3 regions of the Natronotalea proteinilytica genome follow, and region 2 is predicted to be linked to each of the others. Evidence: riboswitches for the same ligand, from Rfam matches in the RefSeq annotation. Region 2 holds a riboswitch; each other region holds the start of a gene.
What was found. A riboswitch is a leader RNA that binds a small molecule or an ion and turns the genes downstream of it on or off. The one in region 2 is predicted to bind thiamine pyrophosphate.

Region 1: linked by a shared signal. The riboswitch ahead of ACZ5AL_RS14520 (TenA family protein) and the one ahead of ACZ5AL_RS10555 (ABC transporter substrate-binding protein) in region 2 are both predicted to bind thiamine pyrophosphate.
Region 3: linked by a shared signal. The riboswitch ahead of ACZ5AL_RS02645 (3-oxoacyl-ACP reductase) and the one ahead of ACZ5AL_RS10555 (ABC transporter substrate-binding protein) in region 2 are both predicted to bind thiamine pyrophosphate.

What each region holds. Positions count from the first base shown of each region.
Region 1 is NZ_AP043947.1:3,642,369-3,645,645, reverse strand. It holds gene ACZ5AL_RS14525 (M50 family metallopeptidase) at 1-437, opposite strand, end outside; gene ACZ5AL_RS14520 (TenA family protein) at 528-1,262, opposite strand; TPP riboswitch at 1,346-1,454, opposite strand; gene ACZ5AL_RS14515 (GYF domain-containing protein) at 1,606-2,286, shown strand; gene ACZ5AL_RS14510 (YqjF family protein) at 2,364-3,095, opposite strand; gene ACZ5AL_RS14505 (superoxide dismutase) at 3,272-3,277, shown strand, end outside.
Region 2 is NZ_AP043947.1:2,620,613-2,623,889, forward strand. It holds gene ACZ5AL_RS10550 (sodium-dependent transporter) at 1-1,332, opposite strand, end outside; TPP riboswitch at 1,794-1,887, shown strand; gene ACZ5AL_RS10555 (ABC transporter substrate-binding protein) at 1,943-2,848, shown strand.
Region 3 is NZ_AP043947.1:596,029-599,305, forward strand. It holds gene ACZ5AL_RS02640 (MFS transporter) at 1-1,116, shown strand, start outside; TPP riboswitch at 1,227-1,333, shown strand; gene ACZ5AL_RS02645 (3-oxoacyl-ACP reductase) at 1,396-2,169, shown strand; gene queG (tRNA epoxyqueuosine(34) reductase QueG) at 2,178-3,149, opposite strand; gene ACZ5AL_RS02655 (PKD domain-containing protein) at 3,155-3,277, opposite strand, start outside.

The DNA.
Region 1 (3,277 bases), 1.0 Mb from region 2:
CCCAGCGCGGCGCATCCGGCTACAAACGCGGCGAAGGCTAGCCATGAAGCGCCGTATCCACTAAAGAGGGCGATAATGAGAAGAGTGGTGAGTGCAGTGCCTACAAGCGTGGGGGCGGCCCAGCGGCGGCGTGTACCTGCATAGAGCAGCGCAGCCCCGGCAAGTGCCGAGGCCGGGTATCCTGCAGAAACGGTAATAAGCCGCGACCCGCCTCGGGAGCGCACATAGCCGCTGGTATCAAGATTCACCACAAAGCTTTCTACGCGCCCGCCGGTGAGTAACGCAGCGAGGGCATGACCGGCTTCATGAATGAACGTGCCAAACAGCTGGAACGGATAGATCAGCCATTCGCCGTAAGGCACCAACATACAGGCAGCTACGCTACCTACGGCAACGAGAAACAATGACCGGGGCGTCCAGGAGTCAGCGTGAGCCACAGCACCGTAGCGGTTGGAAAACGGCTTGCGTTTTGAGGCAACAGGTACGGCGCGAACGACCCAAGGCGGGAGCGGGTTCAGGGAGCCGTGCTATACGGGCCACTCCTGCATGGTCCAGGCCTGCTCCCAGAACATCCACTCGTAGCGGATGCTGGTTAGAAAGGCGGTCTTAGCGCGATCGCGTGCGTCGGCATCGGCGGCATCGGCAAAGCGCTGGAGGCGCTCCAAAATCTCGTCCATATACGCGTTAAACGCGGGATCGCGATACATAGCCAGCCAGTCGGCGTAGGGGTGGTCGGTGGGGACATCGCCAAGTACGGCCTCCAACCGTTGCCCAATTTCGATGTACAGCCACGGGCAGGGTGTAAGGGCGCCTACGGCTTCAACGAGGGTACCGCGCTGGGCGCAGCTAATCATGTGATCCTGGTAGCCGCGGTTGTTAGGCGTACAGGTGAGCGCGGCAATGTCGCCGGCATCGTAGTTGAGGCGTTCGCCGTATCCGGCATGCAGTTCGCCTTCGGTGACGAGCGCCATGCGGGCGGCATCAATGAACCAGAGTTTGTCGTCGGGCTCGGGGCAGCGTGTGGAGAGGATCGCTGCGGCATCCGAAAACGATTCGAGGTACCGAGCATCTTGCATCTGGTAGAAGCGAAAGCGTTCTTCGTCGAGGCTTCCTTCGGCCAGTGCGTGCACGAATGGGTGGTCAAACGAAGCGCCCCAGGTGTCGCCCGCTGCGTCTACGCAGGCTTGTGCAAACGGCGGTACGTGATAAGCCCGGTCGATGGAGACATCGGCCAGTGAAAGGTCGAGGGTAGAGGTTGCCATAAGACAAAAAGTGCTTGCAAAAAAGACAAAAAGGCAGCAAGCGAAGCCGGAGGTGCATCAGCAAGCCGCTATAAAGCAAGCCGGCTGTAGTGAAGAAGCTTCCTTCCGCCGGTACAAACCGGATCAAGTTCGAGGGATCATCTCAGCCCTATGCGCTTGTTACACAGCAATAGGGCACTCCCAGCTTCGCTCTGCTCTAACGTACACACTGCCTTGGTAGATGTCAAGGCGCGGTCGCACAAAAGATCGTCGACCGCCGGTGCACGAAGGCTTTGCAGTTGGAGGATGCGCTATGTACGTTAGCATGTAAACACATCGCCTCCATTAGCAGCGCTTCTCATTCATGTGGTATTACAGCGAAAACGGCAATCGGCGGGGCCCCTTTACGAATCGAGAGATTCGGCGGCGCGTCCGCGAAGGGGTTGTGACGCCCGATGACTTTGTATGGACAGAAGAGCTCAACCAGTGGACGCCTGCGGGCGATGTGCCCGAACTTTTTCCTGAAGCTCCCGAGGAGCCGCCCCCTGCCAGCCAGGGCGTGGGCGATGGGCACTGGGCCGATGCCGATCATGGGATCGGTGTAGAGGAGACGCCCACTTCAGAATCGGACCCTGAACCCAATTCGGCTTCTGATTCAGCATCCGAGGCCTCCCCCTCGTCGCATGTCAACAAGCCGCAGTACGAGCCCAACCCCGACCTGCTTTCACCGCGCGGACGCATCGGACGACTGAAGTATCTGATGTACAACATCGTCATTTTTATTTTGATGATAGGCGCCCTGGCATCGGTATTTTTACCCTTTGGATTTCTGGCCGCGGCTGTGGCTGTCGTCGGGGGGGGCGTTGTCTCTGTATTTCTTACCATTCGGCGCCTGCACGACATGGACCTGTCGGGCTGGTTTGCTGTGCCGATTGTTGGCGCCTCGCTGATCAGTATGGGGGTGTTGGTGATTTTAATTGAGGCGTTTCTGATCTTTACCCCGGGTACCCAAGGGCCCAACCAGTACGGTCCGGTGCCTTCGTAGTTGAGCGTCTGTGCGTTATTGGAACGACGCGGCGGGTACCAGCACCGTTACGTCGAAAAAGCAACCACCCTCCCAGGCTATTCGATTCGCTCTGGATTCCAAACGACCACATCCAACGAACGCGCAAAGCACAGGTGATCGGGCGATCCGGTAACGGGCAGACCGTGCGACTGCGGCATCGTATTCATCTGAATGGTGCACTCGGCAGGCTGCAACGGCCACGGCGGGTGATGCACCTCGTTGCGAATCAGGACACCGGTGCGGATTTGGGTGTACAGACAGTAGCGCTCGGTAAGCCAATGGGTGAGCGTATCCGGCTCGGCGGGCTGCACGGGTCCGGTTGGGCGGTAGCGCCCCAGAAACCGGGCATCTGTACGGGTGGAGGCGTACTGAATACCATGTGCGTCTTTGGTGAGCGACATCGATGCCCAGTAGTAGGGCAAATGAAAGAACAATCGGGCGGCCAGTACAGCCAGTAGGTTCGTCGCGTCGAGGCTTAGAAACCACACGCCGGGCTTGCCCTGGTACGTTACATACGTACGCACATTCATTTCGGGAAACGCAGAGATCCACGGCAGATCGGGCAGCGGGCGGCGCATCACACCCTCCATGCGAAACGGGATAACGCCTAACCAGGCGGTGCCGTTATATGTGTCGAGGCGTAGGGGGTCGGGGATGAGCGGGGTTAGCCACGACGCCGGCACGTTCCAGTGGGCAAACAGCAGATCGCACCAGCGTTGGCGCCAGGTCCACGGCGCATCAGGAAGCGGCCACGGGCGATGGTCGGTATGGGTCAGAGCAGGATGCATAGGCGATAAGAAACACAAAACGAAAACGAATCCGACATGTCCGCTACCCTTTAGCCGCCCTTGCGTTCGATTCAAGGCCAATCGAAGGATAATCGTCAAGAACAGCGGGGAACCGACACGTTTCCGAAAGATGCAAAGGACAGGTTTGCCCTTGTATCACATACTTTCTTGGCGCTATGATT
Region 2 (3,277 bases):
ATATCCGATGATGATGACGAGCACAACGAGCGGGAGGATGTAGCGAATCATGAACATCCACACCGTAAGGACGCGGCTGCTTAGATTGCTGCCCTGCAAGAGCTCTTGTGCAGCTTCGTCGGCGCCCCAAATCCAGCCAATAAAGATGCTTAGGAAGAATGCTCCCAGTGCCAGTCCTACGCTTCCAACGTAGTAGTCCATGAAGCTGAGGAAGTCGCGTTCGCCGAAGAAGCCACCTTCGCCCAAGAAGTCAACAGCGCCCTGTGAAAGGGCCGAGGGGATGGCCATGATGAACACAAGTCCACCGATAATGAGCACCGATTTGTTGCGCGACCACTCTTGTTCATCGACAAAGTAGGATACGACGACTTCGAGCAGCGAGATGCTGGACGTGAGCGCCGCGATGGAGAGTAGGATGAAGAATGTAACGCCCACGACGCTGCCAAGTGGCATTTGGCTGAACACTTCGGGCAGTACAACAAAGACCAGTGCGGGCCCGGTGGTTGGATCTACGCCGATTGCAAAGATGGCGGGAAAGATCATGAACCCGGCCATCAGGGCAATCATGGTGTTAAAGATCACGACATAGATGCCAGAGGTCGCAATATTCTCTTTTTTAGAGAGATACGACCCGTAGGTAATCATCGCCCCCATGCCCAGACTGAGCGTAAAGAAAGCCTGTCCGAGAGCGGCAATGACGATGTCGAGCGTTAGGCCTGAGAAGTCGGGGACGAGGTAGAAGGAAATGCCCTCGCCGGCGCCTTCAAGGGTGACGGATCGGAAGATGACGAGCAGGATGAGCACAAAGAGGATGGGAAGCAGAATCTTCGACCATCGCTCAATGCCTTGCTCTACGCCGCCCACGACCACGAGCAAGGTGAGAGCCAGAAACACCGCCAGCAGACTAATGACTAGCACGGGCGATGCCGCAAATTCCTCGAAGCCCATTCCGGGGGCAATAACATCTTTGACGGCGTACCCGACCGCCCATCCGGCGATGACGCTGTAGTAGCTTAGAATAATAAACCCAGCAAGCACACAGAATGCCCCAACAAGGAGCCACACCGAGCGCTTGCCTACGATGGCTTCGATGGCGCCGACGGGGTTGCGTTGGCTGTTGCGCCCCAGCGCCAGCTCGGCGTACAGGTACGGCATCCCGATGCAGAAGATGAACAGCAGGTAGACCATGACGAAGGCACCGCCTCCGCCCTCTCCGGCGAGATAGGGGAACCGCCAGATGTTTCCAAGTCCAATTGCGGAGCCGGCAGCAGCGAGCACGAAGCCAATGCGCGAGCCCCACTGTTCGCGAGCGGGCGTATCGAGCGATGCCATAAACGTCGTTAGGTCTGTATACAAAAGAGCAACGGGAGCGAAAAACGGACGCAGCGCGCCCTTTCGACAGAACCGAGCCAATCCGGCACCCTGTCATATAGGCGAAAAGTTAAGCGCGCCACACGCCGTCTGCAATCATCGGCGCTGTTTCCGGTTGGTTATATTGACGAAGAATCGTTCAATTCATGGTAGTTACTCCACCTGTCATTACAGGACAGGGCGATATTTCCTGGTATGTGGAGCCACATAGATGCCCGATGCAAAGGCGGTAGACGGTGTGTCGTGTCGTGGGGCTGGTGTATTGTTACATCGAAATGGGGTAGATTGGGGTGCCTGATGCCTCTCTTTTCTTTAGTTTTGGTGGAAACTGATGCGCTGTTATATCTGCGGAATTGTGGGCGATGCGTTCTCTGTTTAGATGCGTTCGCTCTTTACATTCACCCTCTCAATTCGTACGCTGAATCTAACGCTAGGGGTGCCCCACCTGGGGCTGAGATGATACCCTTTGAACTTGACCCGGCTTGCACCGGCGGAGGGAAGTGGGCTGGCCTGTTTGGTCGGGCATCGCTAGCGGATCTCGTTTTGTATCACGCTGCGACATTTGCCGACTATGGACACGCTTCGTCTTGGCCTCGAATGGTTCTTAAACCCCGATCACGCGCCTCTTCTCGTCGCGCAAGAGCACAACTGGTTTGCCGAAGCCAGCATTGATCTCGACATCATTGAACCTGACGCTCATATGGATGCGGTGGAGGCCATTGAGGCCGGCACCCTTGACTTTGCCATCACCGAGCCCCTGCATCTTGTTGAAGACCGCGCAGCAGGCGAATCGGCTATTGGATTTGCGCGTTTTCTGCATACCAATGGCGGTGTCATGTACCTGCGCAACTCCGGCATCACGCGTCCGCGTGACATGGCCGGCACCCGTATCCAGTACCCCGGTGCTCCGGGTCCGGGCGGACCGGCTATTGTGGGCACGATGATCGAGCACGACGGCGGGACGTTCGAGCCGGATGACTTCACTCCGGTCAATAATAGCTTCTACCACACGGATGCCCTTGCCAAGGACAACGCGGATGTCGCTACGCTCGTGTTCTACAATTTTGAGGTGGTAGAGGCCCGGCACCGTGGGCTGGATGCCGACTTCTTTGCGCTCAAAGACTGGGGGGTGCCCGACTTTTGCCAGTTGGTGCTCGTCACTACTCCGACGCATCTGGAGGCGCGCCGCGATGTATTCAAGCGCTTCTTGCGCGTCCTGCGGCGCGGCATCGATGCCATACACCAGCGTCCAGAGGAAGCTGAAGCCATCTACCACCGTCGCGCGGATGTGGCGCCCGATGATGCGCTGACGCCCAAGACGTTTGCGGCGACCCTCCCTTGCTTTACGCACGACTTTACCATGGCAAGCGCGTACTACCAAACGCTCGAAGACTGGCTGGTACGAACGGGGCTCATTGACCAGCGAGCAGGAGCCACGGCGTACTGGACAAACGACCTGGCGCTGCCGGTACAGTAGTACTCTGTCACAGGTCAATCTTCGGGTTGCAACACCCCCGTCTTAATGATGTCATCTTGAGCGGAGCGGCTCCGCCTAGGAGACGCGGAGTCCTGACACGAGCGGAGCGACTGACGAACGCAGTGAGTAAAGATCTCCCACGAACTGGGCAGGGCTGTTGGTTTGCCAGTAGCTGCTGAGCGCCGAGGAGATGTTTCGACGCGCTTCGGGCCCTGGGGGCCCTCCGCTTGCTCAACATGACAGAACATTTGGGTTGAGATGCTTCAACGCGAGTCCACTCCATACCCTAACATTCAGATGTGACACAGCAGTAGTACTCTGTCACAGGTCAATCTTCGGGTAATGCACATGCCTCCTAACGTATCGAGAAAAACCCACACCCTTTGTCATTGCGAGCGGAGCGACGCAATCTCATGCTATCAGACCGGA
Region 3 (3,277 bases), 1.7 Mb from region 2:
GCGCTGGCGGCGCCTATCGCTGGACTGATTGTAGACCGCTACAATCGACGTCGCCTCATGATCGGGGCTGATCTAACACGGGCCGTGATTGTCCTGGGGTTTTTGTTTGTGCAGGAGGCCGCGCACGTTCCGCTCATCTACGTGCTCATTGCTGCGCAAGTCGTGGTTGGGTCGGTCTATGTGCCCGCAAAGAGCGCCTCCATCCCTAATATCACGGCGCCGCGCGAGTTGCTCACGGCCAATGCGCTCTCCTCGGCTACGTGGTCTACTATGCTGGCGGTGGGTGCTGCGCTTGGTGGGTTTGTGGTGGAATGGGCCGGGGTAGAGGCGGTCTTTATTATCGATAGCATCACGTATCTGTGGTCGGCCTGGTTTATCTACCGGACAACAATTCCGCAGAATACAGAAAAAGATACGGATCCGCTGATTCGCACAGCTGCGTATAAGATCTGGGATGGCTGGACCCACATGCGGGCCCATCCGCGTGTTGCACGCATCGCCACAGCAAAAGCAACCTGGGCGGTAGCTGGGGGGGCCCTGGTGTATATGCTCACTCTTATTGGCGAGCAGGTGTCTCCGGGAGCCATTGCAGCTGGTATCGGGGTCTTGTTTATGGCACGCGGCATTGGCACCGGCATCGGGCCGATTATTGCCCGTGGTGTGTTTACGGATCAGTCTACATGGCCGCTGGTGCTGGGCAGTTGCATTGCGGTCAGTGGCGTCGCCTACGCGGTCGTAGGGTGGGTGCCTTGGGCGCCTGAGGGAGTCGTCCTCGCCACGGTCATTGCACTAGTTGTTGCTGCACATGCATCCAGCGGAGCCAACTGGGTGCTAGCTACTGTTCTGCTACAAAAGCGAACCGAGGACGCATATCGGGGACGGGTCTTTGCGACGGAGTGGCTGCTCGTTATGATTGCCGAAACCCTTTCGATTGCGCTTGCCAGCTTGCTGCTAGAAATCGGCTGGCTCGACCTGCGCGGTGCAGTACTGGTCTTTGCTGGATTGCAAGTTCTTTCCGGGTTGGTTTGGCTTCTGGTTGTGGCCCCTCGTGAGCGTCGTGATGATGCTTCAGAGCAGCGGACTGACAGAGCGGCCTCGGCCCGCAAAGAGATGTAGAAAGGGTTGCGGTTGGGGGTGCTACGCACTACGTTAACTATCGTATTAGGGGATGCATCTATCCGTCGTTTGAAAGAACGGGTGGTTGCATCCCCCAATTTTGTTTTCAATAGCGAAGCTAGGGGTGCCGCAGCACAAAACGTGCATGGGGCTGAGAGATACACCCTTCGAACCTGATCCGGATGATGCCGGCGAAGGAAAGCTTTCTGCTGGTCCCAGTACGGATGTGTTTGGGTGCTGCTGGCTTCGCATTTCTTGCCTAGCTACCCTCTGATTGTTATGTCTGATACGGTTTCGCTATCCAACCAAGTTGTTCTTATCACCGGTGCCAGTCGCGGACTCGGTGCTGCCCTTGCGCAGGCCTTTGCTCGGGAGGGCAGCCGCGTCGTTGTGAACTACCACCAGAGCAAAGAGGCGGCCCATGAGGTGGCCGCTTCGATTGGCGACCGTGCCTTGCCCTACCAGGCTGATGTGCGCGATGGCCAGGCCGTGCAATCCATGGTCCATGCCGCTGCCGATCACTTCGGTGCACCCGTAACCACCGCCATCAGCAATGCCCTGATCGACTTTCAGTTTGATGCCGAGGCGCGTGCCACCGCCGATGCCGTGTCGTGGAACGACTATCAGGCCCAACTCGAAGGGAGCGTGCAGGCAGCACTCCATCTTGTGCAGGCCTGTCGTCCGGCAATGAAAGCCGCTGGATTTGGGCGCTTCGTGGCCATCGGATCAAACCTCGTGCAGAATCCGGTTGTGCCGTATCACGACTACACAACGGGCAAAGCGGCACTACTTGGTTTTGTGCGCAACATGGCACAAGAGCTTGGCCCCGACGGGATTACAGTCAACATGGTGTCGGGTGGATTACTTGACCGCACAGATGCCAGTGACGCCACCTCCGACGAAGTGTTCGATCTCATCCGCAACTCGACGCCGTTGCGCGCTGTCACTACGCCCAGAGAGATGGCCGATGCGGTGCTCTTTTTTGCGTCGCCGTGGGCCCGTGCGGTAACGGGGCAAAACCTGATCGTAGACGGCGGGCTGGTGATGCAGTAGCCGTTGCCTTAGGCGTCAGTAGTTACGTTGTCGAGGGCAGCGCGGACGTTTCGCTGGAAGCCTTCGTACGTAGCACGCGTAACGGGACTGCCAGAAAAGCGCTCGCGAAACTCTTCCAATTCAAGCTCCACCCAGTCGCGTAAGTCGGTGTCCGACATCCCGTCGCGCGGCTGGTAGCGGGGCTCTGTGGTGGGCTGCTTAAACTTATTCCACGGACATACATCCTGGCAAATGTCGCAGCCAAAAATCCAGTTTTGCATATCGCCGGAGAGCGCTTTGGGCAAATCGTCTCCACCGTGCTCAATGGTCAGATAGGAGATACAGCGTGTGGCATCGACGGCGTATGGTTGGTAAATAGCGTCGGTCGGGCAGGCGTCTACGCAGCGGGTGCACGAACCGCAGAAGTCCTCGACCGGATTATCGGCAGGCAGTGGCACATCCACAATGATTTCGCCGATGAAGAAGAACGACCCCATCTCCCGAGTCAGCAGATTGGAGTGCTTTCCTTGCCATCCGAGTCCACTACGTGCAGCCCATGCTTTGTCGAGTACGGGCGCCGAATCCACAAACGCGCGTCCGTGCACCGACTGGCCGACATTGGTTTCGAGCCAGTGCAAAAGCAGATAGAGGCGTTCTTTGAGCACCTCGTGGTAATCGTCGCCCCATGCGTAGCGGCTAATTTTTCCGGTGGTGGCGGATTCATCATGCTGGGTTTCTGGCTGATAGTAATTGTGCAGCACTGAGATCACGCTTTCTGATCCGGGCACGAGCCGGGTAGGGTCGATACGCTTGTCGAAGTGACGTTCCATCCAGTGCATGGTGCCATGGCGACCTTCAAGGAGCCACTGCTCCAAACGGGCTGCTTCCTCATCCAGTGGTTCAGCAGTTGAAATGCCGCATGCATCAAAGCCTAAGCGAGCGGCTTCTTTTTTCAAAGCCCGTGCCGTGCGGCGTTGGTCGTGGCGTCCAAAGCGGGACATGACGGTTAGGGTTGGATAGGAATTGTGTCGATGCGACGAAGGTCGGCATCTCCTTTACGCGCGTCTTGGTCAGGCTGCGATTGAGGATCCTGCTCAATGCGATGAGTGTCAACGCCATCCGCTGCGTA